DNA from 3 places in the Wukongibacter baidiensis genome. Region 3 is predicted to be linked to each of the others. Evidence: riboswitches for the same ligand, from Rfam matches in the RefSeq annotation. Region 3 holds a riboswitch; each other region holds the start of a gene.
What was found. A riboswitch is a leader RNA that binds a small molecule or an ion and turns the genes downstream of it on or off. The one in region 3 is predicted to bind molybdenum cofactor.

Region 1: it holds a riboswitch for molybdenum cofactor, as region 3 does, so the genes downstream of both, R9X47_RS08115 (molybdopterin-binding protein) here and pruA (L-glutamate gamma-semialdehyde dehydrogenase) in region 3, are expected to answer to the same signal.
Region 2: it holds a riboswitch for molybdenum cofactor, as region 3 does, so the genes downstream of both, R9X47_RS06455 (extracellular solute-binding protein) here and pruA (L-glutamate gamma-semialdehyde dehydrogenase) in region 3, are expected to answer to the same signal.

The regions. Positions count from the first base shown of each region.
Region 1 covers NZ_CP138202.1:1,776,238-1,786,488, reverse strand. The annotation lists gene R9X47_RS08140 (aminopeptidase) at 1-1,655, shown strand, start outside; gene R9X47_RS08135 (beta-propeller domain-containing protein) at 1,701-3,896, opposite strand; gene R9X47_RS08130 (putative DNA modification/repair radical SAM protein) at 4,099-5,406, shown strand; gene R9X47_RS08125 (TIGR03915 family putative DNA repair protein) at 5,406-6,143, shown strand; gene R9X47_RS08120 (IclR family transcriptional regulator) at 6,318-7,094, shown strand; molybdenum cofactor riboswitch at 7,334-7,499, shown strand; gene R9X47_RS08115 (molybdopterin-binding protein) at 7,714-8,733, shown strand; gene R9X47_RS08110 (molybdopterin molybdotransferase MoeA) at 8,741-9,958, shown strand; gene mobA (molybdenum cofactor guanylyltransferase) at 10,027-10,251, shown strand, end outside.
Region 2 covers NZ_CP138202.1:1,362,088-1,372,338, reverse strand. The annotation lists gene R9X47_RS06480 (AAA family ATPase) at 1-749, shown strand, start outside; gene R9X47_RS06475 (DUF6557 family protein) at 975-1,421, shown strand; gene R9X47_RS06470 (YdcF family protein) at 1,737-2,486, shown strand; gene R9X47_RS06465 (GNAT family N-acetyltransferase) at 2,578-3,126, shown strand; gene R9X47_RS06460 (MogA/MoaB family molybdenum cofactor biosynthesis protein) at 3,497-3,988, opposite strand; molybdenum cofactor riboswitch at 4,171-4,289, shown strand; gene R9X47_RS06455 (extracellular solute-binding protein) at 4,444-5,376, shown strand; gene R9X47_RS06450 (ABC transporter permease) at 5,483-6,172, shown strand; gene R9X47_RS06445 (ABC transporter ATP-binding protein) at 6,175-6,879, shown strand; gene R9X47_RS06440 (molybdopterin molybdotransferase MoeA) at 6,930-8,159, shown strand; gene R9X47_RS06435 (molybdopterin biosynthesis protein) at 8,212-10,134, shown strand; gene moaA (GTP 3',8-cyclase MoaA) at 10,187-10,251, shown strand, end outside.
Region 3 covers NZ_CP138202.1:5,102,312-5,112,562, reverse strand. The annotation lists gene R9X47_RS23070 (efflux RND transporter periplasmic adaptor subunit) at 1-333, opposite strand, end outside; gene R9X47_RS23065 (ABC transporter permease) at 347-2,698, opposite strand; gene R9X47_RS23060 (ABC transporter ATP-binding protein) at 2,698-3,408, opposite strand; gene R9X47_RS23055 (TetR/AcrR family transcriptional regulator) at 3,443-4,060, opposite strand; gene pruA (L-glutamate gamma-semialdehyde dehydrogenase) at 4,248-5,879, opposite strand; molybdenum cofactor riboswitch at 6,059-6,180, opposite strand; gene R9X47_RS23045 (GNAT family N-acetyltransferase) at 6,356-7,138, opposite strand; gene R9X47_RS23040 (GNAT family N-acetyltransferase) at 7,143-7,619, opposite strand; gene R9X47_RS23035 (metallophosphoesterase family protein) at 7,641-8,363, opposite strand; gene R9X47_RS23030 (hypothetical protein) at 8,385-9,047, opposite strand; gene R9X47_RS23025 (hypothetical protein) at 9,074-10,054, opposite strand; gene R9X47_RS23020 (acyltransferase family protein) at 10,066-10,251, opposite strand, start outside.

The sequences.
Region 1 (10,251 bases), 3.1 Mb from region 3:
AGCATAAAATATTTAAAATGGAAGTCTCTAATGGGCTATTCATAGAAGCCTATAACTATGTTAGAGATAATGAAGTAAGTTACGAAGGCCTAACAGAGCTGATTAGAAAATATGAAGTTATAGAAACTGAGAAATACACTGGGTATTTTTTTAAGGAAAGATATAACAAGGATTTTCAATTTTTTACTGACATAACTGAGAATTCAGATCTTAAGGATTTAAGATATCTTTTTAAGTATGGAGAGTATATATCTGAAAATGAAATTAAGACAGCACAGTTTTTGCTTGAGTATCCAGTAGATAAAATAAATACTTTAACGAGGGCGATAGCCAAGGCCTATGTAAATGGATTTGTTAGAGATAATAAGGATATAACAAAGAGGTCAGACGTTAGGATAATATGTAATGTTGGGCAGGAGAGGCTAGTAAGACACTTAATCCAAGAGTTTAAGGTTCATGATTTAAAGGCCTTTGTGAGTGAAGTGATTTCTACTGATGTTAATAAACAATATGATTACGATCATAAGTTTGATGACGCTTTATACCTAGATAAGGAATTAACTGACCTTAGAATTAAGACCTTTGAAGATGAAGGGGAAAAAAGTAATGGATTTCTTAAAGATTATTCAGGGATAATGTATATCGAAAAATTCGGAGAATCACCTTTTAGTCCCGAGAATAAGAAGGAACGCTTAAAATTATCTGATGACCAACTTAAACTGTATCAAAATCAAAGAAACAAAATGCGTGAAACAATTGAAAAACACATGCCAGATTGTGAAACAAGTTTTTGCATAGTTGCCTTTCCAACACCTGAAATCGGAGAAAATTTTGAAGAGATTTTTGAAGATACCATGATGATAAATATGCTTGATAGTGATAGATATGAGGTTATTCAGCAGGCAATCATTGATGCACTAGATAGGGGAGAATATGTTTATGTTAAGGGAAATAAAGGGAATGAAACAGATATCAAAGTAAAGCTTAATGAATTGAAAAATCCAGATAAAGAAACTAATTTCGTGAACTGTGTTGCTGATGTCAATATACCGGTTGGTGAAGTCTTTACATCACCTGTGCTGAAGGATACTAATGGGGTTTTACATATAGATGAAGTGTATCTTGAAGGTTTTAAATATTATAACTTAAAACTTACATTCAAAGATGGATATGTTAGTGACTATAGCTGTACTAACTTCGAAGATGAGGAGGCAAACAAGGAGTACATTAGAGAGAATCTTCTATTCCCTCATAAGACGCTGCCCTTGGGAGAATTTGCTATAGGAACGAATACACTTGCCTACGTTATAGCTGAAAAATATGGAATCATTGACAAGCTACCGGTGCTTATCATAGAGAAAATGGGTCCACATTTTGCTATAGGAGATACGTGTTTTTCTTGGGCAGAGGATTTGCCTGTATATAATCTTTTAGATAAAAAAGAAATAATAGCAAGGGATAATGAAAAGTCTATCCTTAGAAAAACGAATATAGAAGAGGCTTATACGAATGTGCATACAGATATAACCCTCCCATATGATGCTCTTGAGGAGATTTCGGTTATAACTAAAGATGGTGAAAAAATTGAGATAATTAGAGATGGAAGATTTGTTTTAAAGGGAACTGAAGAACTAAATGAACCATTTAGCAAATAAAATGAGAGAGGAGCCAAGCAAAATTGCTTGGCTCCTTTAGTCATTTTATTCTAGACCTAGGTCTTTAATATCTTTTAAAGTATTAAAATCAGAAATTTTTATCTTGTCATCAGATATAGTATATAAATTATCACCTATAAAAAGTATTCTTCTAATATATTTACTATAGTCATCATCATTACTTAAATGAGATATATCGCCTCTAAGGTCAAACTTATAATCTTCATCTATACTAAAAACAAAGGCCCCTTGAGTTTCAAAGGTATGTTTATATGTGTTGTTATCGTAGTTTGAAACATAAATTGGAAGAGAGAGTATATTTTTTTCTTTTGAAAATAGTAGAGACTTGTGATCATGTGAGATATCTGTGTAAGAGCCTCTTCCTCCAATGATAATCTTATCCAGTTCAATAGGGTTACTGTAGTCAGTTACATCAAACATAGATAGTTTTACACCGCCGTTTATAACTCTTCCATCCTTTTCAATAGTATCCATTCCAATTCCGATAATATGATCCTCATCATATGGATGTAAATAACTGCTATAACCAGGTATTTTTAGATACCCCAGTACTTTTGGAGTCTTTGGTTCTTGCAGGTCAATTACATAGAAAGGATCTACTTGCCTAAAGGTAACTACATAGACCTTGTCTCCCATAAATCTTACGGAGTAGATTCTTTCACCAGGAGCTAAATCTTCAGTTTTACCAAGCTGTTTAAGATTGCTATCTAGAACGTATACGTTACTTGTTGATGTTGATTCACTACCTCTCCATGAATCTCCCTTAGTGGTAGCTATTCTAAAGTTACCTTGATGTTCATCCATAGAGAACTGATTTAGAACATTTCCAGGAACGTCCCCTTTGGTAGTGTATATGATCTTTCCTTCATCTAGCTTGAATTTAAATATGCTAGTAGTTCTATCTTCATTGAACTTTTTAGGGGAACTATATATGTTGTATCTAAATTTATCTTGGCTGATATACATGTTTTCCGTTGAAACGTACATATTATTTCCACTTCCAAGATATGCGTTGACATCAATTTTAGATGAGTCAAGGTTTTCCAGATTAAGACCTAAAGTAATTAGATAATTATTGTAGATACTTTCCGGGAAATATTTGATATCGTTGTAATCAATTAAAGCCCTTTTTTCATCAATTGAGTCCAGATAATAGGGTCTTGGTTCAGCATCTCCATGATAAACATTTTTGTTAGCTACTAAATAAAAGTTATCGTCAATAAGCCTTGATGATAGGTAGTTGCCGTCTAGCTCGACGTTTCTTAATAAAGTAATATTCTTTTTATCACTAATATCATATACGTGTACCCTTAAAGGGTTAGAATAAAGAGGGAGAATCTTGAAATTCACTTCATCGTCGGTTTTATTAAGTTCAAGGCCATAAAAGTACCCAATTGTAATAAGTTTATTATCCTTAAGATAAAACTCTACAGGGTCATAATTATCGAAGGTCAAAGTATTTAATAGTCGAAAATCTTCTTTTTTACTATTGACTATATACAATTTGTTATTACTTAGTGTATATATATAAGAACCATCTGTTTTTACAATATCAGCTTCATCTACACCCTTTACCTGAACATTTGTTTCGGAGTGACTAGATTCGTTACTCTCTGATTTATAATTAGCAGTAGCGGGCATAGCTTTTTGTACAGAATCAGCTTTAGCATCTTCTGCAAAGAAAACATCGCCTCCATCAAATAGGAGCTCTTCTTCATACCCGTTATTAGAATATGACAATAGCTTTTCTAGCTTTTCTTTACTTTCTACAGAAGGAAGGTAACCTAGTTTTCTAAAAATATCTAAGGTCTTAAAAACTAAGAGCTCTTTGGTATTATCATATTCATAATTATTGAAGACACTTTTAAAAAAGTCCTTACTTACATAGAATTTACTGTTTTTTATAATTGGTTTACTTTCATGCTTTATTAGCTCTCCATTGAAAATGAAATAATCGTCATCTAGTTGAAGCTTAATAAAATTTTCTTCATCATACATGAGAACGGACTTTTCTTTAGGTACCCATTCAACAGAAAAACTAAGCTTTTCGAATAATTCTCTAACTGGGACGTATGTAGTATTATTAATAGATATGTTTTTCATGGAAAGTTCGGATTCAGTATCCTGCTTAGAAATCGTATTTTTTTGAGAGAAACTAAGGGTGAATGCTGTAACAAAAATTGTGAGTACAGCAGCAAATATAACTATTCTTTTTATCATGAACTGCACCTCCTACATGGTTTAACTCGGATTATTAATGAATAATCCGGGTTTATATTAATAGACGCATAAAAAAGAAGAAAGTTCCATAAATCTGAATTAAATTTTTTATCAGAGAAAAAATAAAAAAAGCGAACGAATGTTTGCCAATGGATGGGTGTTATGGTAAAATGAACACAAACATATGTTCGAGGTGATTGATGTGGAACTTTTAGATAAATTAAAGGTATTAGCCGACGCTGCTAAATATGATGTTTCTTGTTCATCTAGTGGGAGCTCGAGAAAAAATAAGAAGGGAGGACTTGGAAATGCCCATGTAAGCGGCATTTGTCATAGCTGGTCCGATGATGGTAGATGCATATCTTTACTCAAAATATTGTTTACAAATTACTGTATATATGACTGCGCATACTGTGTTAATAGAGCATCAAACGATTTGCCTAGGGCTGCCTTTACCCCAGAGGAAGTTGCCAATTTGACTATAAATTTTTATAGAAGGAACTATATAGAAGGGCTTTTTTTAAGTTCGGCTATATACAAAAGCCCAAATTACACAATGGAGTTATTACTTGAGACCGTAATTAAGCTGAGAAAAGGAGGTTTCAACGGATATATCCATCTTAAAGCGATACCAGGTGCCGATCAAACTCTTATCGAAAAAGCTGGTGAGTGTGTAGACCGAATGAGTGTAAATATTGAACTTCCATCTACCAATGGGCTAAAGCTCCTTGCTCCCCAGAAGAAAAGGGAATCCATTATAAAACCCATGGGTCTCATTACAACTAAGATAAATCAGACAAGTGAGAACAAAAGAAAATTTAGATCGACGCCTAACTTTGTTCCGGCTGGGCAATCAACCCAACTAATTGTTGGTGCGACTACAGACAATGACATAAATATTTTGACCCTTTCAGAAGCATTATATAAGCAATTCGAATTAAAACGAGTATATTATTCAGCCTATGTTCCAGTAGCTAGTCATCCTAATCTACCTAGCATCTCAGGACCACCGCTCTTAAGGGAGCATAGACTTTATCAAGCCGACTGGCTTCTGCGATTTTATGGTTTTAGGGCCAATGAACTGTTAAACATGAAAAATCCAAACTTTGATGAACACCTTGATCCAAAGTGTGACTGGGCCATTAGAAATATTGATATGTTTCCAGTAGAAATAAATCGAGCCGATTATCATATGCTCCTTAGAATTCCGGGAGTTGGAGTAAAATCAGCAAGAAGAATCGTTGCCGCAAGAAGGTTTTGTCACCTGGGATATGATGATCTAAAGAAAATGGGAATCGTTTTAAAAAGGGCCAAATATTTTATAACCTGTAAGGGCAAGTACTATGGGATGAGAAACATGAACGAGTTTACAGTTAGAGAGCAACTAGTTATTGATAGCAGTAAGAAAAAGAAGGTAAATGATGGAGAGCAGCTTACTATATTTTCTCTTTATCCAAATCTACTATTTCCTGTAGAAGAGAATATCACAAAGATAACGGGGGAGTTTTAATGCTTTGTTATATATATGATGGTAGCTTTGATGGATTATTGACATCCATATATGAAGCGTATTATAGAAAAGAGGTGCCTGAAAGAATATTATTTTCTGAGGATTATCAAGAAAATTTCTTAGATAAGAAGGTACACATACATACGGATCCAGAGAAGGCTAGAAAGGTATACGAATCAATCAGAACAAAAATATCAAAAAGAGCACTTGAAAATATTTTCTATACATATTTAACGGAACTAGAGGACACGGGAATTTGGATATACGAGTATTTAAAATTAGGATGGAAGATAGGAGGCGGTATAGAGGATAATATTGCCGATGACAGGGTATTAAAAATACATAAGGCTAGATTAAGCATTGATAGAGAAAGACATCTAATGCTGGGATTAGTGAGATTCGGGTGTTTAGAAGGAAATGTTTATTATGCTCCTATTGAGCCGAAGTTCAATATTGTTGGACTGATTGCACCACACTTTGTTGATAGGTTATCAGACCAAAGTTGGATAATACATGATGTGAAAAGGGGTATTGGAGCAGTATATAACGGTGAAGATTGGATAATCAGAGACATTGATGTTAATAAAGAACTGAAATATGATAGAGATGAGTTTGGCTATCAAGAACTTTGGAAGGAATATTTTAAAGCCATTGCAATTAAAAACAGGATTAATCCGAAGCTTCAAAAAAGAAATATGCCTATGAGATACTGGCGTTATCTTGTTGAGAAGAATTAAACTCAGGTAAAAACTTTAATATTCTCTTTGATTTAAATATAAATTTATGGGATAATATTAATAAATTTAGCTTGTCCAGATTATGAGAATAGCCTCATTTTGTTGACAAAGTCAACAAGATGGCAGACTTTTGAGAAGAGAATAATTTGGTCATAAGACGAGAGGAGTACTACTTTGAATAAAAACGGGGAAATCATAAATTCTATCGACAGAGCTCTAGATATATTGATACTTTTGTATTATGAGCAAAGAGAGCTTGGGGTAACTGAGATTGCAAAAACTTTAGGGCTACATAAGAGTACTGTTCATAGAACTCTGTCAACTTTAGAAAATAAAGGTTTTGCACAACAAAATCTGGAGAATGGAAAGTACTGGCTAGGAATGAAGATTTATGCCCTTGGTATGCTGGTTGGAGAGAAAATGCCTTTAAAGCATATCATTAGACCATATGCCAAGGAACTATTTGAAAAATTCCATGAGGTTGTAAATGTATCGGTGCTTGATAAGACATCACAAAAATATCCTAGAACTATTCTAATCTTAAAGGAAGAAAGCCCTGATCAGATTTTAAGAGTCAATCCTATTGTTGGATCAAGTAGTGAGAGTCATTACTCTGCCGTTGGAAAGTGCTTACTAGCCTTTTCACCAAAAAAAGTTTTAGATAGGTTTCAAGCACAGGATCTTCCTATATACACAAAGAATACAATAAGTAATTGGGATGATTTATTAAAAGAACTAGAAGATGTAAGGATTAACGGGTATGCGATAGACAATGAAGAGTTGGAAATAGGCTTAACCTGTGTAGCGGCTCCGATAGTGGATAAAGAGAACAATGTTATTGCTGCAATGAGTATATCTGGACCTACCTCAAGAATTAGGTCTGAGAAATTTGAATCAATTGTGAATGAAGTAAAGAATACTGCGTGGAAAATTTCTAACTTATTAAAATAGAGTGTATTTTTACTTTTGTGTGATCTCTTTATAAAAGATTTAGTTAAGAACCTAAGGCAGAGCGTACTCTTAGATTATAAAATGCTCAAGAAGTAGTAATATTCTCTAAACTGAGTAATTGCTTTGACCTTAGAACACTAGTTACATGTAGTTGACAAGATGTGGTATAAGTGATATGTTAAATGTATAGATTTGTCGTTTCTTGTAGACGATAGTTTGTTTGATGAAAACTTAATATTGTATCTTTACTTCTCCGAGCTGTGTATTCCTAAGGACGTAGTGTGCCATAATAACGGAATGAAGTTCCGGTCTAAGGAACACAGCCTGGATTTATTAATCCACGGGGTACTTTGGGAAACGGAAGTGCCTTCACATAACTTGAAAAGGAGAAAGTGTATATATAGTTAAGTTCATATAATTCATAGAAAATTAAATCCTTCTATGAATTGTCTAGCTTTGATCATTTTAGTGGATGATTTGAGGTGTATGGTTTCTAAAATGATGTTATACCCATATATATGCCCTTCTTGCTCTTTTTCAAGCAATGAAGGGCTTTTTTTGTGAAGCAAAACAGAGGGATTATATGTTTCTGAAAATCTTAATATATGGGAGTGGTAAAATGAAAAAAATACCTGTTGAGACAGCCATAGGAACCATTTTATGTCATGATATAACCCAGATCATTCCCGGAAAGTTTAAAGGGAGAGCCTTTAAGAAGGGTCATATAATTACTGAAGAGGATGTTCCTGTTTTACTTTCTTTGGGAAAAGATAATATTTACGTTTGGGAAAAGAAAGAGGGATATTTACATGAGAATGAAGCAGCCGATAGATTGTCCAAGGCTGCAGGCGAAGGGATATATTTAAGCGATGTTAAAGAAGGGAAGATAAACTTTATTGCAAATATGGATGGCATTCTTAAGATAGACACCGATCGACTTTTAGAAATCAATTCTATCAATGAAATCATTTTAGCAACTATTCATAACAATTATCCTGTGAAAAAGAACCAGAAATTAGCGGGAACAAGGGTTATTCCACTGATTATTGAAGAAGAAAAGATAGTAAAGGCTGAAGATGTTATTGGTGAGAAACCTATTATTAAAGTAATTCCATATAAAAAATCTAAGGTAGGTATAGTAACTACTGGAAATGAAGTATATCACAACAGAATAGAAGATAAATTTGGACCTGTCGTAAGGAGCAAGGTATTGGAGTATGGTTGTGAAGTAGTTGATAGTAGAATAGTACCCGATGATAGTGATAAAATAACCCAGTCAATAGAGGAACTAATAGAAATGGGTTGTGAACTTATCATTTGCACCGGTGGGATGTCAGTAGATCCCGATGACCTTACTCCGTTAGGAATAAGAAAGACTGGAGCAGAGATTATTTCCTATGGTGCCCCTGTCCTTCCAGGTGCAATGCTCTTAGTAGCCTATAAAGATGAAGTACCGATTTTAGGGTTGCCGGGATGTGGAATGTACTGTAAAACCACTAGCTTTGACTTATTTTTGCCTAGAGTACTTGCCGGTGACAAGATTAATCATAGAGATATTGCAGCCTGTGGACATGGTGGATTCTGTATGTCTTGCGATGAGTGTAGATATCCCGACTGTAGCTTTGGAAAGGGTTGGTGATTTATAAATGCTACAAAAAATAGAATTGGAAACAGCCTTAAATATCCTAGATGAAAAAATAATAGATATAGAAACCGAAGAGGTCTCATTGATGGATGCTCAGAATAGAGTACTTGCAAAGGATATATTTTCTCCAATAAACCATCCACCCTTTGACCGTTCTCCACTTGATGGTTTTGCATTAATTGCCGAGGATACAAAAGGGGCAAGTGGAGATACTCAAATTGAATTGGAGATAATTGAAGAAGTATATGCTGGCTCATATCCTCAAAAAAAACTATCTAGAGGCACTGTAACAAGAATAATGACGGGAGCACCTATTCCAAGGAATGCAGATTGTGTAATTAGACAGGAAGAAACTCTTGTAGATGGACAGACTGTGAAAATTCTAAAGGAACTTAAAAAATGGGATAATTATTGCTTTAAAGGCGAAGATTTTCAAAAAGGACAGCTAATCCTAGAGAGAGAGAGAATGTTGAAATCTCCTGAAATAGGAGTGTTAGCATGCTTAGGAGTAAGTAAAGTAAGTGTCTATAAAAAACCTAAGATTGCAATTTTAAGTACTGGAGATGAGCTTGTAGGTGTTGAAGATGAGCTAAGTGACGGGAAAATATACAATAGCAATCTTTATGCTATAGCATCAAGAATTAAAGAACTTGGGGGAGAGCCTATAATTCTAGGTGTTGCTGGTGACGACATTGAGATAATGTGCGAAAGAATAAAGCAGGAAATTGATGGGGTTGACTTGTTTATAACTACTGGGGGAGTATCAGTAGGAAAAAAGGATATCGTAAAGGATGTAATGTATAGATGCGGGGCAAACATTCTGTTTTGGAGGGTTAATATAAAACCTGGATCACCGGTACTTTGTAGTGAACTACAGGGTAAGTTGGTAATCAGCCTATCGGGAAATCCCTCTGCGGCAATGATATCCTTCGAGTTACTTGCACGACCAATTATAAATAATATTTCTCATAGAACGGATTTAACTTTGGTAAGGGATAAGGCCGTACTAGAAGAGGACTTTTCTAAAAAGAGTCCCGTTAGAAGATTCTTAAGGGGAAAAATGACCAATACATCTAAGGGAAAGAGCGTTATATTGACAAAAAATATGCAGACATCATCTAAGATGAATTGCATATTGAATAGCAACTGCTTAATAGATGTTCCAAAGGATTCACCATCCCTTGAAAGTGGACAAATTGTGGAAATAGTAATGATTTAATTGTATCTTTATGCCCCAAGAGATAAACTGAATTTAAAAACGTTGAATGTGTTTCTTGAAGAGGTGGTATGATGTTAGACAAAACGGCTATTATTCTTGCGGGCGGCAAGAATAGCAGGATGAATTATAGAAATAAATCATTCTTACATGTCAAAGGCAAAAGTTTTATCGAGACAATTTTAAATGAAGTTTCATCCTATAGCGAAAAAATAATTGTTTCAAATAAACCGTCATTATATAATCATCTAGGAGTGAAGGTTATTAAAGACATTATACCTGGTCATGGACCCTTA
Region 2 (10,251 bases), 2.6 Mb from region 3:
CACCATTAAACCTTTCTTTTTCTGCTTTGCAAATGCTAAACTTTTATAGGAATAATAGTTTGAGTTCAGAGGTTAATGAAAAGATTGATAAATATACAAACATAATTAAACAGAATAATTATAGACTTTTGAAGCTAGTTAATAATCTGGTTGATATTACAAAAATAAACTCGAATTCATTTGATTTGAATTTACAGAATCACGATATAGTTGATCTTATAAGAATGATAACTTACTCAGTTGAAGACTATATAGAAAATAAAAATAGGATATTAATATTTAACTCTAATATAAAAAGTAAGATAGCTGCCTGTGATCCATTTAGCATTGAAAGAGTTATTTTAAATCTGTTTTCTAATGCACTAAAATTTACAGATGAAGGAGATGAAATTTCTGTAAGTCTATACGTTAAGGAGAATTCCATTAGCATAGCAGTAAAAGATACTGGAATTGGAATCCAGGAAGAGAAACAGAAAATGGTTTTTGAACGATTTAGACAGGTTGATAAATCCTTTACGCGAAATAGCGAAGGAAGTGGAATTGGATTGACAGTTGTTAAACTACTAGTTGAGTTACACGGTGGAACTATCAATGTTAAGAGTAAAGTTGGAGAATTCACGGAGTTTATTATAGATATACCTATTAAAGAATTAGATGAGGAATATAGATCAAGAGCTAACTATAATGATGGCTTAGAGAGTTTAATTGATAGAATAGATATTGAATTTTCCGATGTTTATGGATTGTAATCTTAGATCATTCTATTATTCACTAATATACTATCTGGAATTATGGACTTATACGACAAAAAAATAGAGTATAAGTCCTATTTTATTGAAAAAAATGTAAAAATAAAAGGAATTTTATTCTATATATAGAAATGTTTATTCCAAGACGGCATTATTTATGGAAAATTTGAAATCTCCGTAGGTAATCTAGGTGAAGTTAATTATTAAAAAATATAGAGGTGAAAAATGAGTACACTAAATGATTTGATAATGAACACTGATTTTCAAGATGTATGGAAATGCTTAATGCGGCACTATAACATAGAAGATGAAAAAACTATTCATAATTTTGAAAGGCTCTATGGAGAATTAGTGGGATTTACTCCAAGTTTCAATGATAAAAATATTTATATATACATAAAGGCTTTTCAAGAGGATGAAGATGGTGAGGCTCATTGTGTCGATAAGTTTGATGAAAATGATATGGCAATATACTTTGATGTCTCAGGAAGAGATGACAAAGGAGAGGGATACTCATTAGTTGCAGCTAGCTTTGATGAGTGGTTAGGATACTATATTTGTGAAAGAACTCTAAAAAAGCTTAGTTATCCAAACATTATTGCCCATTGCCTACGGGAAATGACATTCTTTGGCTTTGAACAAGAATGGGATGAAGACATAAAAATTAATTAGAGATAAGCAACTTTAAAGTTTAATAAATTTCAAAGAAAAAATGTAGAAGCGTTCATTATTTTCTCTGAAATTTATTTTAAATCTTAATGTTGTTTATCTATAACAGGCTCAAAAATCAATATAAAACAAAGGGACTTTTATGATAAAGATATTGTCATAGAGGTTCTTTTTTTTAGAAAAAAATGTAAAAAATAGAGGGGAACTATAATTGATGACGAATTACTTAAAATGATAGTCTGAGTAATAGCAGTATTGAGATGAAAAAGGAGATATTGATTGAGGAAATATTTAAAAAGAAAAGGGAGTCGTATAGGGATGCACTATAATAGTTTAATAATTGCTATAGGGGTTCTATGTATTCTGTATTGCTTTTTTGGTTTGTCATTGGGATGGGGTTTTTATTTTGGTTTGAAAGTAATATTGGCATTGGGCGTAATTTTGCTCGTACACGGATTTCTTAGAAAATATAATAACCTCTATATAAGAAGCAACGTTGAAAAACTAGTAAATATAGGTATAATTATAATACTTATATCCTTTATAATAGTTGAAAGTATGATAATAACCGGAGCATATGTCAATGACACAAAAGATGTCGATTATATTTTGATTTTGGGAGCGGGAATAATTGATGATAGGCCATCATTAGAATTAAAATATCGCCTTGATACCGTTATTAAATTTACAAAAGAAAGTAATTATAATCAAAAGCTCATACTGTGCGGTGGAAAAGGTAAGGATGAAAAATTTTCTGAAGCCTATGTTATGGAAAAGTATCTTATTGATCATGGATTTAGTAAGGATATGATATTTAAAGAAGAGAAATCAAGAAGCACCTATGAGAATATAAAGTATGCAAAGGACATTATTGATATAGTTGATTCTCGAGATAATATAAAGGTTGCAATATCAAGTAATGATTTTCATTTGTTTAGAGCGAAGCTGATAGCACGTAGACTAGGATTCGAAGCTACTGGTTTACCAGCTAAGACTCCTTTGTACATAATTCCAAATCATCATGTAAGAGAGTGTTTTGCAATAATTAAGACCCTTGTTGTTAAATAGTAACGAAGAAAAAGCGTAAGAGTAACAATAGGTGACTAGACATTAAGTCGTAACCATATATTTGTTGATAGGTTGCTAAAGGAGGAATAACATGGATTTTAGAAAAATTGAATTCAGACTAGCAAATGATAATGATATAGAAGATATAATGAGAATAGAGACATCCTCCTTCGATTTAGAAATCTGTGAAAAAAGCGAGGTTTTCCTTGAACGAATTAATGTATTCCATAAGGGTTTTTTTATAATGGAATATGGGAATGAGACTATAGGATACTTAAGTTCGGAGCTTTGGGAATATAAAGACGATATTGCTGAGAAGGACTTTAAACTAGGACACTCTATAAAAGAATCCCATAGGAATAATGGAACTGAATTATATATATCATCAATGGGAGTAAGTCCTAAATATCGGGGGAAACAATTAGGCAAGCTAATGTTTGAAGAGTTTTCTAAATATATAGTAACTACAAACAATAATCTAAAAAGCATAATATTAATAGTTTCTGAAAAGTGGAAAAGGGCTAGAAAAATATATAAGGATAACAGCTTTCAAGAGATTTTACGAATAGAAAGCTTTTTTGAATATAACAAACAAAGTGACTATAATGAAGATGGCATAGTTATGAGGAAATATCTGTAGTGATAATTGATTGTATAAAACAAGTTATATATGCTAGTATAGGAAAAAAGGCTGTCTCATTGAATACAGCCACAGGGCGTTTCAGAATGAGTGAAGTCAACCCCGGGTTATTCATAGAAAATTTAAAACTCTGCTACGTCCTTTTAATTCTAAGACATCCATCAAATTCTCGACGTACGGCGTAGGTATGCCTTCGAACTTGATGAAAGTCTTAGAATCAAAACTACTTGCACCCTTTTAAATTTTCTATAAATAATCCGGGGTTAAGGTTTTAAAGTTTCGACGGTTTGGCTAGTACTAACGTACGTGCCAAGTCGTCGAAATTTCAAATAACGCAGAAATTCGCCATTCTGAGACGCCCACTTTAAGTCTATTTTCTAGCACACTCACCAGCAATACCCTTTAAAATCTCAAGTCCATGTTTCAAAGCGGGTAATATGAATTCTAAATTTTCCTTAACAGCTTTAGGACTTCCAGGGAGATTAATTATTAAAGTTTCACCTCTAATTCCAGAAACACTTCTGCTAAGCATGGCCTTAGGAGTAATCTGAAGACTATAATATCTCATAGCCTCTGATATTCCAGGTGCTTGTCTATCAATTACATCTAATGTAGCTTCAGGAGTCCAATCCCTTGGAGAAAAGCCCGTTCCACCCGTTGTAAGAATTAAATCTATATTAAGATTATCAGACATATTTATAAGCTCTTCCGAAATAAGCCTTCTTTCATCGGGAAGTATTTCCCACCTAGCGACCTCATAACCATTGGCCGACATAATTTCTTTAATTAATTCTCCACTTTTATCTTCTCGCTCACCCCTTGAACCCTTATCGCTGGCAGTTATAATACCTACTTTAAACATATGTTACCCTCCTATATGAAGAATGATTTATTATGAATTACTATACATCTTATATTAATATACTTATTATTTAAAGGCAATGAAAGATAAATAATCCTAAATAATGAATTTTTGAAAAATACAGACTATTATTGAGTTGTACAAGGGGTAAGAATGTGATATAATTTTGTCACATATTGAAGTACATATTTATTTTCCGAGTCTCTAATTCTAAGGATTAGACTATGAATTATAGACCGATGGGTATAAGGAGAAATCTTTATGCCTCCCATGTTTGGAAAGGAAAAGATTAATGGTTTTAAAACATTCCTTTCAAGAGGAATGTTTTTTTATTTGAACTCAAAATTTAAAAATTTGTAGTTTGATAATGCCGGCATTCAAAATACATTTTTATTTTTTTGAAAGCCATTAAATATTTTTCCTTAAAAAGCAAAAGAAAACTTAGGAGGGAAACTATGAAGGGGATAAGCAAAATATTAATTGGGGTACTAATTGTTACTTTAGCGCTTGTAGGGTTTGCAGGATGTGCAAATAAGGCTGTTGAAAAGCAAAGTGCTACTGAGGAACCGAAGGCTGCAGAAGAAGTAAAAGCTACAGAAGAAACAAAGGCTACTGAAGAATCTAAAGAAGTAAAGGATAATGGAAGCATAATATTGGCGACTACAACAAGTACAGAGAATAGCGGGCTTTTAGCTTATATTCTTCCTAACTTTAAAGAAAAGACTGGTATAGAGGCAAAGGTAGTTGCTGTAGGAACTGGAAAAGCTCTTCAAATGGGAAGAGATGGTGAAGCCGACGTTTTATTAGTTCATGCAAAGAGTAGTGAAGAAAAGTTTGTTGAAGAAGGACATGGAACTGAGAGATCAGATGTAATGTATAATGACTTTGTAATCCTAGGACCAAAAGATGATCCAGCAAAGTTATCTGAAAAGGCAAAAAGCAATGTTATAGAGGCATTTAAGATATTAAGTGAAGGAAATGGCAAATTTGTTTCTAGGGGAGACGATTCAGGAACCCACAAAAAGGAAAAGAAATTCTGGGAAGAGGCAAGAGTAGAGCCTAAAGGTGATTGGTATGTTTCAGCTGGTGAAGGTATGGGCAAGGTTATACAAATGACTAATGAAATGCTTGCTTATACAATGTCAGATAGAGCGACGTATCTTTCTATGAAGGATAAAATTGAACTAGAAGTAGTTGTTGAGGGTGATTCTAAACTATTTAATCAGTATGGTGTTATTCCTGTAAATCCTGACAAAAACGATAAGATTAACAGTGAAGGTGCTAAGGCATTTGTAGAGTGGCTATTATCCGAAGAAACGCAGAAGCTTATAGGTGAATTTGGAAAAGAAAAATTTGGACAACCTTTGTTTACGCCAAATGGGAAGTAGCAACTAGTTTCTAGCCGCTAGTTACTAGGAAAATACTATATAATTTTAAACTTAAGTAATATGACTTAAGAGATTAGCAGACAGCAGAGAAATGGAGGTGTAGAGTATGGGACATATAGTAGATGGATTTGCTGAGGGGATCAAACTTCTTCTATCCCTTGATAGAGAAGTGTATTCAATAATATTTTTATCGATATATGTGTCCTTTACTTCTACACTTATCTCATCTTTGATAGGGATTCCACTTGGAATTTTTCTTGGCTTAAAAAAGTTTAGATTTAAAAGAGTATTTACAAGGTTTTTATATACCTTTATGAGCCTGCCTCCAGTAGTGGTAGGATTGGTTGTTGCTGTTATTATTTCAAGAAGAGGGCCATTAGGCCATTTTAGTCTGTTGTTTACTCCTGCTGCTATGATTATTGCACAAACTTTATTAGTTACACCTATTGTTACAGGCATTATCTTTAACAACTCTAAGGATCAAGGACATGCAATAAAGCAAATTTGCAAAACCCTTGGAGGAAATAGGTGGGACACTTTAATTTTATTAGTTAGAGAAATGAGAATAAATATACTAATTGCAGTTGTAACCGGCTTCGGAAGAGCTATATCAGAAGTTGGTGCAGTAATGATAGTAGGAGGAAATATAAAGGGGCATACAAGGGTTATGACCTCTTTTATTGCAATGAATAATAGTATGGGAAACTATTCCACTTCAATAGCCATGGGACTTGTTTTACTAACTATTTCTTTTATTACAAATTCAGTATTATTTAAATACGTAGTAGGAGACTAAAGATGGATATTAGGATAGAGGGCTTAGTTAAGATTTATGGCGAAAGAACAGTAGTAAATATCGAGAATATGACCTTGGAAAAGGGTAGGGTGTATGGGGTTATTGGACCAAATGGTGCTGGAAAGAGTACGATGCTAAAGATAGTTGCAGGTCTTGAAGATTCTTCAAGGGGAAAAACACTTTATAATGAGAATCCATTAAATGATGAAATATTAAAGAATATTACTTATATGAGTCAAAGACCATATCTTTTGAGAACATCTGTATTTAATAATATTTCGTATCCATTGAAGATTAGAAAATATGATAAAAGGGATATAGAGGACAAAGTTAATGAAATAATGAAGGAGCTCGGGATATCTGATTTAAGTTCTCAGCTTGCTACAAGTTTATCCGGTGGTGAGTCTCAAAAGGTTGCTTTAGCAAGAGCTTTGGTATTTGAGCCGGAGATTCTGTTGCTTGATGAACCAACTGCAAATATTGATCCGAATTCGATAGAGTTAATTGAGAAAGTAATAGCTAAGAGGAATACTGAAAAGGGCATGACTGCCATTATTATAACCCACAATATGGGACAAGCTAAACGACTATGTGATGAGGTTATATTTATGGATAAAGGAAAAGTAGTCGAGTGTGGAAAATCAGAGAAGTTGATATCAAATCCTCAGAAGGATGAAACGAAAAGGTTTTTGTCTTTGTATATATAGAAAGAACTCAAAAGTTAGTTGTAATTTAGAACTTATAAGAGGTGTGGCCTATGAAAATGTTTAGAGTGCATAGTGTAGAGGATGCAAAAAAAGAATTGACAAAACATTTTAAAGATTATAAATTGGAAAATGAAGAAATTGATATATCTAAGGCTGTTGGAAGGGTTTTAGCCCATGATGTATATTCGAATGTAAATGTTCCTCACTTTAGAAGATCTACAGTAGATGGATATGCAGTTCTTTCAAAGGATATCCATGGGGCAAGTGAAAGTTTGCCTGCCTTTATGGAGACAATTGGAGAAGTCCATATGGGTAAGCCCGCGGATAAAAGCCTCTCCGCAGATAAGGCTTGTTATGTACCTACGGGAGGAATGATTCCCGATGGGGCCGATGCTGTAGTTATGGTTGAATATACAGAAAAGCTGGATGAAGAGAACATTGCTATATACAGACCCGTAGCGAATAAGGAGAACATTATTGATATCGGTGACGATATAGGAAAAGATGAGAAGGTTTTATATGAGGGCTTGAAGCTGAGGCCACAGGATATAGGAGTTCTATCTTCTATTGGGGTTGATAGAATTAAGGTGTATAAGTTACCATCCATTGCTATCATATCAACGGGCGATGAAATAGTAGGACCTAGTGAAGAAGTAAGACTGGGTCAGATAAGAGATATTAATACCTATACCCTAGCTTCTATGGCTGAGGTAGCAGGATGTGTTGTGACAAAAAAAGTAGTTGTAAAGGATGAATTCGAGCTTTTAAAGGCTACTGCGGTAGAAGCAGTAGATAATAATGATATTGTGATTATATCCGGTGGAAGTTCTGTAGGTACTAAGGATATAACTAGTAAGGTTATAAATATAATTGGAGAACCAGGGGTCTTTGTACACGGTGTTGCTATAAAGCCTGGAAAACCTACAATACTTTCAAAGGTTAAAGGTAAAGCCGTTTTTGGATTGCCAGGACAACCCGTATCTGCAATGATAGTTTTCAAAGTATTTGTAGAGTATTTGATAAATTATATTCAGGGAATTGACTTAGAAATGGAGAGTTCAATCGAAGCTAAATTTACATCGAATATCCATTCGGCCCAGGGTAAAGAGACCTATCAAATGGTTACCATTGAAAAAAAAGATGGAGAATACGTGGCAAAGCCTATTTTCGGCAAGTCAGGAATGATTACCCTAATGTCAAAGGCAAAGGGATATATAAAAATAGATACGGATAAAGAAGGAGTTATGCAGGGAGAATTAGTAAAAGTAATCCCGATTTAGAAAGCACTTATAAATAAAGGTGTTCAATACGTTATGTTGGAGGGTGTTTCCAATGAGTAAGTTTGAGAGAAATGTTTATCTTTCTAATGTTGAGCTTGAGGAAGCAAAAGAGCTTTTCTTTAAAGAGATAGAGGAATCAATAAAAAATAGAGAAACTGAGACTGTAAGTGTATACGATTCACTTGATAGAATTACTACCAAGCCTGTGTTTGCGAGAATTTCTTCTCCGTTTTTCAATGCATCTGCAATGGATGGCATAGCAGTGAAAGCCAAGGAAACCTATGGTACCGATGAGAGAAATCCTAAGAAGCTTAAGCTTAATAGAGATTATATATTTATAGATACGGGAGATGTTATTGAAGATCCCTATGACTCGGTGATTATGATAGAGGATGTTATCCCCGTAGATGAGGAAACGGTGCAAATAATTAAGGCAGCCTCTCCGTGGCAGCATGTTAGGCCCATGGGAGAGGATATTGTCGCTAGTGAAATGATAGTTCCTGCTTATCATAGAATAACCCCAATGGATATAGGTGCATTGCTATGTGGTGGTATTTTAGAAATAGACGCTATTAAGAAAGTTAAGGTAGGTATAATTCCTACTGGTACAGAGATAATTGAGCCTGAGGAAGAGATAGCTCCTGGCAAGATAATAGATTCAAATTCAAGAATGTTTGAAGCAATGGTTAAAAATTATGGAGGAGTCCCTACAAGATATAAGCCAGTTCCAGATGAATACGAGCTAATAAAGAGTAAAATTCTGAATGCAGTCCAGGAAAACGATATAGTTGTAATTAATGCTGGGTCATCTGCTGGTACCGAAGATTATACCTCAAAGATTATTGAGGAGATTGGGAAGCTGATCATACATGGAGTGGCTATAAAACCTGGTAAGCCTGCAATATTAGGAAAGGTTAATGGTAAACCGGTAATTGGGATTCCTGGATATCCCGTTTCGGCATATATCGTTTTTGAGGCATTTGTTAAACCATTGATATATAAGTATAGAAGTTGTAAAGAGTTCAAAGGAAACTCTGTAGATGCTGTTTTATCAAAGCGTCTAATGTCTTCGTTAAAGCATCTAGAGTTTGTTAAGATGAAGCTAGGCAAGGTTAAGGGTAAGTTAATAGCTACACCATTAAATAGAGGTGCAGGTGTGACGATGTCCCTTGTTAAGGCCGACGGTATAGCAAGAATTCCTAAAAAACTAGAAGGAATAGATGCTGGAGAAGAAATAAAGATTGAGCTGCTCAAGGATTTAGAGAGTATAAATAATACGATTGTTTCCATAGGAAGTCATGATATAATAATGGATATACTTGCAAATATGATACACGAAAAGCATAGGGATGTTAATCTGTCATCGGCCCATGTTGGCAGTCTAGGTGGAATTATGGCCATGAGAAGGGGCGAAGCGCATATAGCACCAGTACATCTTCTAGATGAAAAAACTGGAACCTACAATACTGAATATGTAAAGAAATATTTAAAGAATATAGATATTTCCCTTGTAAAGGGAGTAAAGAGATTACAGGGATTAATGGTGAAGAAGAATAATCCTAAGAATATTAATTCTATAGAAGATTTGACAAGAGAAGATATAGTTTTTGTAAATAGACAAAAAGGCTCTGGAACGAGGATACTATTAGATTTTAAGCTTAAGGAGTTAGGAGTCGATAGCAATAGTATAACTGGATATGACAGAGAAATGACAACACATATGACAGTTGCTTCAGCAGTTCTATCGGGTACAGCCGATGCTGGATTGGGTATAAAGTCATCGGCAGAGGCCATGGGCCTAGATTTTATACCAATAGGTGAAGAAGAATATGATTTTGTTTTGTTAACAGAGTTCTTAGAGGATGAGAAAATCAAAGAATTTATCGAAACATTAAAGTCAGAAGAATTTGCTGAAAAACTTCTCAAACTTGGAGGCTATGAAATAGAAGAGCCAGGAAGAGTAATCTGTTTTTAACACATAGGAAGCTGTAGACCTAACTATAACCTCAAACGAAGGAGGTACTGACATGTTAGATAATATAGGAAGAAAAATAAACTATCTCAGAATTTCTGTAACGGATTTATGTAATCT
Region 3 (10,251 bases):
TGCCCTTAATCCCTCTATCTGGGCCTCTAGAGACTTTATTTCAAGCTCTAATTTTTCCGAATCAACCTCAGCAATTAGATCTCCTGTTGACACAACATCCCCCTCAGTTACATGAATGTTCTTTATCTCTCCCGTGGCATCAGCATAGACGATTCTTTGACTTCTAGATTTTACTGTTCCAGTTTCTTCTACGAAATCAGATACACTTCCATAGACAACTTCATGTATTTCAGCTGTAACAACATTACCGTTTTTCATTTTATAATATATTCCGAAGGTGATTATTGAAACTACTAAAACTAGAATAATAATCTTAATAATTTTTTTCCTCATTTTCAACACCTCACTATGAAATTCTACTCTTAAGAGCTTCCATAAAGTCAAGCTTATATATTTTCCTCAAAGTAAATAATTGTGCTATTATTACAAAACATACTGTAAATAATGTTGCAGAAATATATATTTTAAGACCTATATCTCCCCTCAAGGTATATAAATCATTACTAAATGCCTCTTCCATTCCCCTTACGAATCCTAATCCAATTGGAATTCCAGCAAGTATTCCAAAGAATGTCATCACTAGATTTTCCTTAACAATCATCATGAATATTTCTTTTCTAGAGAATCCCATAACCCTTAATGAAGAAAACTCCAACCGTCTCTCGGATATTCCCATAATCGTTGAGTTATATACGACAGCAAGGCCAAGAATACCTGAAAATATAACCATTATACTTATTGAAGAAATAGTCATGCTCATAAACTGCTTAAATATATCCTGTAGATCCTGCAGGGACTGAACACTGGTTATATTCTTTAGGTTTATCACCTTTTTCTTCACATCGTCCTTTGAGTTAAAGTAAACTCCTGTTATTAGCTCCTTATCTAAAAGATTGGACTGCATTTGTCTAATGTCCATATATGCATTAATTCCAAGATTTTGCTTTATTATATTCTTTACCTCTATCTGCATATCCTCTCTATGAGGTATAAAGCTTTTCACTGTTACTTCATCTCCTACTTTCAAATCTAAAAATTTTGCTAGATTTTCTGATAGGACTACCCCTTCCTCGGGTAAATTTATTTTTTTCTCCTTTAGAGTTTCGAAGTTATAAAACAATGTGTCCCTTTCAACACCAATTATGTTTACCACCTTACTCTTCCACCCATTATTCATTTCAAAGGGAAATTCCACCTTTGGTTCAATCGAATCAATGTCTACTATATTCTTCAAATCATTAATTATTCTCTTATTCATAGGTTTTGAGAAATTAACATTATAATCCATTTTTTGAAACTCGCCATAGTGATCTTCAAAAATCGAAAATACAGTACTAAACTGATAAAAGGTCATAAATAACATCCCAAAGGATAAGGATATTCCAAATAAAATGAAAAGGAATCTCTTTTTACTCCTAAATATATTTCTCATAACCATCTTCCAACTAAAGGATAGATTATTCCATAATATTTTTATACGTTCGACCAAGATTCTTTTGCCTGTCCTTGGTGCTTCAGGCCTCATAGATTCAGCTGGAAGTATCTTTAAGACCTTCCTACCACCTAACAAGCCTGCCACAATGCAAAATCCACCTGCAAGCAATACCGCATTTACTACATATCTGAAGTAGTAATTCACCTTCAATATAGGTATGTTAAAGTACTGTAAATATAGCTTAGTCAATCCTCCTGCTAGCATCATCCCTAGATTGGTTCCTATAATCGCAGCAATAACTCCAATAACTAAAGAATACTTTGTATAGTGGGATATAATCTCTATATTCTTATATCCAAGGGCCTTCATAACTCCTATCGGAACCCTATCCTTTTTAACCATCCTTGATATCATGACCGCAATGATTAAAGCTGCAACCCCTAAGAAAATCACCGGGACTACCTTTGACATAGTCTCCAATTGCTTTATTTCTTCTGAGATCATTCTGTTGCTTAGCTGATTTTCTTTAATGATAATCCTTTTTACCCCATACTTCTTCAATACTTTTTCTAACTTATCCTCTATCTTATCTACTTGATTTTCATCCTTTACTTTAAGTACAACTTCATTATAGCTGTTTCCGAATCCAAAGCTTTGTCTTGCAAATTCATCGGCCACAAAGACTACACCAAATTTATCTGGTAGTGGTAAAAGCGTTTGTTCATTTTCCATAAGATATATATATTCAGGGCTGGCTATTATACCGGCAACATCGAGATTATATTGTCTACCACTTATTTGAAGCTTTAAAACATCTCCAACCGCTATTTTTCTTGCCTTAGCAAATTGTTCAACTATTAGTACATCTTTATTCTTATCCCTTATCCCTTCTCCATCAACTAGAAAAATGTCATTTATATTTTCCTTTTCATTGGGTAAAGAAGTAATTCTAACAGTTACCTTTTCATCTCCATCTTCTACCTTGAGCGGTACATCTGATACTATTCTTCCCTGGGCATCTGTGATTCCATATTTATTTTTAATATCATCTATAGCATTACTGGGAATCTTCACTACTTGAACATACATGTCTGCAAAGTTTGTTAAGTCATAATATTCATTTAGAGTAGTTTCCAAATTCAATGCAGCCATTTTCATAGCAGTATACACTAGAAGTCCTACAACAATTACCGTCATTACTGCAATGACCTGACCAAAGGATTTCTTCATGAGTCTAATTAATCTGACATTTAATTTTCTCATTACCATTCAATCCTTTCAGGATCTATTTGATTATTATTTATTTGATTATCAACTATCTTACCGCTCCTCATTCTAATAATTCTATCTGCCATTTGAGCTATTGGTGCATTGTGAGTTATTACTAAGACTGTCTTCTTATACTCTTTGTTTATTCTACTAAGTAGGGAGAGTATTGCAATCCCCGTCTTGTAATCTAATGCTCCAGTTGGTTCATCACAGAGAAGGATAAGAGGATTTTTAGCAACGGCCCTGGCTATGGCCACTCTCTGCTGTTCCCCACCACTTAGCTGAGATGGAAAATGATCTCGCCTTTCTCCAAGTCCTACATTTTCTAATACAGTCTCAATATTTAACGGATTTTTACATATTTCCGTGGATAACTCAAGGTTTTCCTTGGCAGTCAGATTTGCCATAAGATTATAGAACTGAAAAACAAAACCTATTTTATCTCTTCGATAATTAGTTAACTGTTTTTCACTATACTTAGTAATCTCATCATCCTCTAAAAAGACTTTTCCCTCTGTCGGTTTATCCATGCCACCTAAAATATTTAACAGCGTACTTTTACCCGAACCACTGGGCCCAAGTATTACAACAAATTCCCCTTCTTCTATTTCAAAGGATGCATTTTCAAGGGCCTTTACAGTTACTTCTCCCATTTGGTAGTGTTTACTGAGTTTTTCAACCTTCAGTATTATGTTTTTGCTCATATTAACACCCCCTATTACTTACTGCTCCATACTATTACTTTTTACCTATTCCGTTTTGAAGAAAATCCAAATAATTATCATATAGTTTCATAAGTTCATCAAGTTCAACTTCATTAATATCTTTCAAAACCACTTTATCATAGCTTAGGAATAAATTCTTAATTAGTCTCGTTGTAAAATCCACTGGAAAATCATCCCTAATTTCTTTTCTTTCAATTGCTCTTGCAATTAGGTTATCCATTAAATCCTCAGTAACATGGTTAAATTGCTTTCTTAGATGTGTCATTAATTCTTCATTTTTTTCTTCAAGTAACCTTTTTCCAAATTGATAGTAAACAGGATACTCCTTCGCAAATTTAAATCCTAAATGCCCATATAGCTTTAATATTTCAAATATATTTTTATCTTTCATCTCTTCTTCGTAGTTTTTTAGTTCTTTATCCAAAAAACGAAGTTTAACATTCCCAGCTTCTACGTATATAAAAGTGTATAAATCTCTCTTGTTTTTAAAATGATAATAGAATGAACCCTTACTCATAGATGCATTTTTAATAATATTATTTAATGAAGCTTCATCGTAACTTTTCTGAGTAAATTCATCTAGTGCTGCTTCAATTAGTTTATCTTTTTTTTCAAAGTCCTTTATTTCCAATGATCTCCACTCCTAAATTTCAATACTTTCCCTAGACCATGCAGTCTAGACTATATGGTCTATTATATATCTAGAAGTTCAATTTGTCAACAATCTTGTAAATCATTTCCATTTTTCTCTTTCGATATTTTTTGTCACATAAAAAAAAAAGAATGACAATGTCATTCTCCTTTTTTTTGTTTACATTTTATCTAGCTTCCATAAATGGATATCTATAATCCCTAGTCGAATTGAATGTTTCTTTTATCACCCTTGGATTTGTCCATCTCAATAAGTTCAGTTTACTTCCAGCTTTATCATTTGTACCAGAGGCTCTCCCTCCTCCAAATGGCTGCTGACCTACTACTGCTCCTGTAGGTTTATCATTAATATATAGGTTTCCGGCTGCATGTTTAAGCTCCTCTTCCATTTTTACTATTGCCATTCTATCCTGTGAAAAAATAGCCCCAGTCAATCCATATGGTGTTGATTCATTACATATTCTGAGGGTCTCTTTAAGCTCTTCATCTTCGTATATATATATTGTTAGCACAGGTCCAAAGATTTCTTCTGTCATCGTCTTAAAGTATGGGTTTCTTGTAACTATAATTGTCGGCTCAATAAAATAACCTTGCTCATCGTCACATTCTCCACCCCATATTATTTCAGCCTCATCGGAGTCCTTTGCATATTCAATATACTCTTTGATTCTATCAAAGGCTTTTTTATCTATTACGGCACTCATGAAGTTTGTAAAGTCTTCTACATCGCCCATTTTAATTGTTGCCGCTTCGCTAATCAATTTATATTTTAGAACTGTCCATATGCTTTCAGGAACATAGGCCCGTGAAACCGCTGAGCACTTTTGACCTTGATATTCAAACGCCCCTTGTATTAAGGCTGTCATAAGTTCATTAACATTTGCAAGCCTATGAGCAAAAACAAAGTCTTTTCCTCCCGTTTCTCCAACAATTTTAGGATAGGATCTATAGTTATTAATATTTTCCCCAATAATCCTCCACATCGTATTAAATACTTCAGTGGATCCTGTGAAGTGTACCCCTGCAAACCACTCATTGTTAAATGCAATGTCACCTATTAAGCTACCAGAACCTGGAATAAAGTTAATTACTCCGTCAGGAAGCCCTGCTTCATGTAATAATTTCATGAACAAGTAGTTGGAATATATTGCTGTTCCAGCAGGTTTCCATACAACTACATTTCCCATTAATGCAGGTGCTATTGCTAAATTTCCTCCTATAGCTGTGAAATTAAAAGGGGTAACAGATAGAACAAAGCCTTCAAGAGGTCTGTATTCCAATCTATTCCATGAACTACTAGTAGAAACAGGCTGTTCACCATAAATCTGAGACATAAAATAAGCATTAAATCTTAAAAAGTCTATCATTTCACAGGCAGAATCAATCTCAGCTTGATAGGCTGTTTTGCTTTGCCCAAGCATAGTAGCTGCATTTAAAGTCTGTCTCCATGGACCTGCCAACAACTCAGCAGCCTTTAAAAATATTGAAGCCCTATGCTGCCATGGCATTCTTTCCCACTCTTTTTTTGCTTCCAGAGCTGCTTCAATTGCCATTTCAACTTCTTTTTCCCCTGCCATATGGTATGTAGCTAGTACATGATTTTTGTCATGGGGAACCACACATTTTGCTGTATTCCCTGTTCGTATTTCTTTTCCACCTATTATTAAAGGAATATCCATTTCCTTTCCTCTAAGCTCTAAGAGTTTTTCCTTTAAATTCATTCTTTCATTACTATCTACAGAATAGGAAAGAACAGGTTCATTTTCTGGTTTTCTTACCTCAAAATAAGCATTAGACATAAAAAATCCTCCTTTATTAATAAACATTCAATGGAGGCATCCCAGTTGCTTATCAAAAAGAAGGTACTTTGTATAAAAGTGAATACTACTAAAAATAATAACACAATAAATAACTATACTTGCTTAGTAATATCAAAATACCGATTTTCCAAGTCCTATAGTCAGCTATTATTCAGCTATACTCATCAATTATCTCTCCTTTCCACACTGGGAGGCACAACCGTTTCCAATTATACCCTACAGGCCTTAGAATCCTAGACTAATAGTCCTTAGATAAAAAGACTCGAAGAGAAAACCATATTAAGTTTTAAAATTATTCTACTGCAGTAAAGTATCATTTGAAAATCTTAATCGATTAAAAATATACTAACATTATATATTGATATTTTTGTAAATTCAACATATTTCTTAAAATGATTTTTTTTAAGGTTCACCTTTCATTTTTCTCGTTCCTTTCTCTCATAAGCATACTTATTTTATAATGAAGTTATATAGCTAAATGGATATTCTGCTACTTTCTCAAACCCTAGCTTATCCGCTAGCTTTCTCGATGGAATATTCCCTACAGCGCAGTCCCATTTTGGTATGTAACATCTTTTCATACATTCATCAATTAAGCAAGATGCCATAAATCTTGCAATGCCTTTTCCTCTATAGGAATCATCTGTTTCAATATCAATTTCAGCCTCTCCATTTTCAACTGAGGCACTAATGCATTGAGCGACTATTTTTTCTTTATCTAATAAAATAAAGCCGAATCCATTTTCAATGAAATTGTCTATAGTTCCCCAAAAGCTTATTATACCGTCATTATATTCTAATACTTTTTCAACATTTTCCTTACTTATGTATTCTAGCTGATATGGAAATGGGTTTTCTCCATATGAAATATAATCACTTTTATTAAATCTATACTGAATTCTCGGAAAATCTTTGACTTCTAGTGAGCCATTATCGCCCAACTTTCTTCTCCATTTTTTTGATATTCCAAACCAAAGTATTGGTTTATTATTTTTAGTTTCTTCAACAATGATATCTTCTAACCCAGAGTTAAAATTTATATCATCCTCTCCGCCCAATTGATAAAACCAGCCATCGTTGCTTATAACTAGAGCTGCTGTAGGCGTTTCAAAGCTATTAACATAAACACTACCTTTCTTCTTATCAGAAAGTATTGATTCCAACAATGGAAAATGGCTATTTTCATCATTTAGTAGATGGGATATTAAATCAAACTGTTCTTTCTCTATTTTCAGCATTATACTACACCTCAATCTCCATTCTTCTTGTTCTCGTTTTCATTCCCATTGATTCATAGAATTTAATAGCCGGGTCATTAAACTCCCATACGCTTAATTCTAAGCTTGAAACTCCAATTCTCTTAGTATATTCAACGGCTTTATTAAACAATAATTCACCTATACCTTTTCCTCTATATTGTTCTTTGGCACATAGCTCCTCCATATAAACAAATTTTCTTTGTATGACAATAGAATTGCTTTCGATCTCTATTACCCTCAATATAGTGTAAGCAATTATCTCTTTCCCTTGGGTCTCTACTAAAAAAATTTTACATCTTATATCGTCCAATAACTCTTCATAATATCTTCTATTTAAAGGTCTATCATTTTCCTTAAAATTATTCGGCCTAGATTCCACGTGTAAATTGTGCACTTCAACAACTAATTCATTTACACTCTCATAATCATTTTTCGTTGCCTCTCGTATTTGAAATTTCAAATATAGTCCCCCTTTCTAACCTTAACTAGCCACTCCCTCTTCAATAATCCTTATATACTTTTCTATGTAAGGAAATCGCTTAGCTATAGCTGCTTCTATAATTCCTTCCTTATCATAGTTGACTTGTCTCATGCTAATTTCAAACTCCTCATCTAATATCTCTAAAACGGCATATGATGAGATTATATTTTTAACATATGGCATTCCTACACTTCCGACATTAACTATTGTTTTTTGACCAACTTTAACAATCGATGGTTTATGTGAATGACCGCAAAGTATTAGTTCTTCATCTACACCATCAAGGATTTCTAATAATTTTTCCTTTTCTATCTCTTCTCCCATTATTTCGCTATAGCTTCTTGGCGAACCATGTACACATAAAACACTTAGACCATTGACTTTAATTTTCTCTGTGATCGGTTTGGACATTAGAAAATCTATATCTTCTTTTTCTAATTCATTTAAGGCATAAAGATATAATTCAAATAGCATCTTCTCTCTATCAGTCTTAGGAGACCAACCGTCATTAGCTTCTTCAAACCACCCATCTGTATTTCCCTTTACCCAACTCAAAATATCTAATTTTTTAAGGAGCTCTAATGACATTTTCGGATTAGGGCCTCTCATAACCAGGTCTCCTAAAAAAATAACCTTTTCGATACCTTCTTTTTTCAAGTCATCTATAACTGCTTTTAGCGCTAAATCGTTTCCATGTATATCTGAAAGGACTGCTATCTTCATTGAACTTCCCCCTTGTAACTACTAACTAGACTTATTCGTTTGAAGCTTACCTAGTACACTATAGGTACAGAATCTCTGTAATCCATGGGTTAACATTGCTACTACAATATTTCCTGTAATTCCATATATAATACCAACCCATATAGAAAACCAAAATGACGCAGTGATCTCTGGTATTATGTTAAAGGAAACCTTTTTTCCTTCCATAATCTCTTGAATGATTATAAATTGTACCCAGATTATAGCATTTAAAAGTATTGCTAATGTTACAGGTCCATAAATAGCACCATCAATGCCTAAAACGACAAATAGATTTTGGACTAATAGCCTCTGTGGTATCTCCATCGATGCTCCATTCAAAAAGTTTTCAATATTGAATGTTTTCTTGGGTTTATCTTTTTTGCCATGGTATGCAATAATCGAAGTTGGTATAACACATATCAAAATCAACACTATATTCTTCAATTTCCATACATTATGGGTATTAAATATAAATATTTTTTCAGGATATAGTTTCCAAAGTATTATAGCTAATACTAAACCCCAGAACTGAAATAAATATGAACCCTTAAATTTATCATTAGATATCTTTTTTATCATGGAAGCCGAGAACACTTGTATTCCATAAAGTAAACAGATCACTATAGAAACAACAACATATTTTAAGATTGTAGTAAAAAACATATTATTTCACCTTTCTCTAAATATCCTTAATCGAGTTTTTCCAATACTATTAAGTCTCCATCCCACTCAGGAATATACAACTTTCCATCATAATAATCCATACTACATATCAATGGAAGATTTAACTTAAAAGGATCTTTTTCATCAATGCTATTTCTTTTTCCTTCAATACTCCCTTGATTACCTGCAATAGTTGTTATTTTCTTAGTTTCAGAATCTATCATCCTTACAACATGATTTTGAGTATCGCCTATATAGATGTTACCTTTTTCATCTATTACCATAGACCAGGGTCCATCGAAATCTGCATCTTTCTTTGTACCAAATGTTGCTTCTAAAGGGTGTCCATCATCTCCTATATATCCACCTTCGCCAGTTCCTGCAACAAGTTTAACTACATGCCTTTTTATATCAATCATTCTCACTGTATAATTTCCACTATCTAAAACATATATGTTACCATCTGGACCACATTTCATGTCAAAAATCCAATTAAAACTTACTTCATCAAAACCCATATCACATTTTTGAAATCCAGGCTGTCCATTGCCTAATGTTCTTATCATATTTCCATCATAATCAAACTGCCACACCTTACAACCAGTTATTTCGTTTATCCAAATATTTTCTTCTGAGTCATATATACAGTTCCCAATATCCTTAATTTCATATTTATCACTATCAACTACTACATCAATCTTCTCACTTTTTGGATAAAACCTATATATTCTCTTATCATCACTAAATAAAATAGACTCATCCTTAGCACCTTCCAGGTACTTAGGCCCTTTTAAATCTAAGTTATAATGTTTGCATTTATTTGTAACCCTATTTGCGCCCATCGTCCAAACTAAGTTATCATAACCTAATAATCCTATCCAGTCTTGCTCATTATTCAACACATATTGATTCCCCTCTAAATCGTGAAATCCAAATTGTGCATATCCTTCTCCCCAATGCTTTTCAGCCGTAAAGTTTATAATTTTTTTTATCTTCCACTCCACCATTTTTTTATCACCTATTTTCTATAATCTGAGTTTGACTTCATCCCTAGTAACCATCTGGCCATCTCAATTCTCTTTAACACCTCATATAACAAAATCGTTATAATAAAAGATAAGACAACTATAATTATAAACTTAAGATAAATTGCAATACTCAGCCTTACCATATAAAAACTAACAATGACCAGTATCGTCTGATG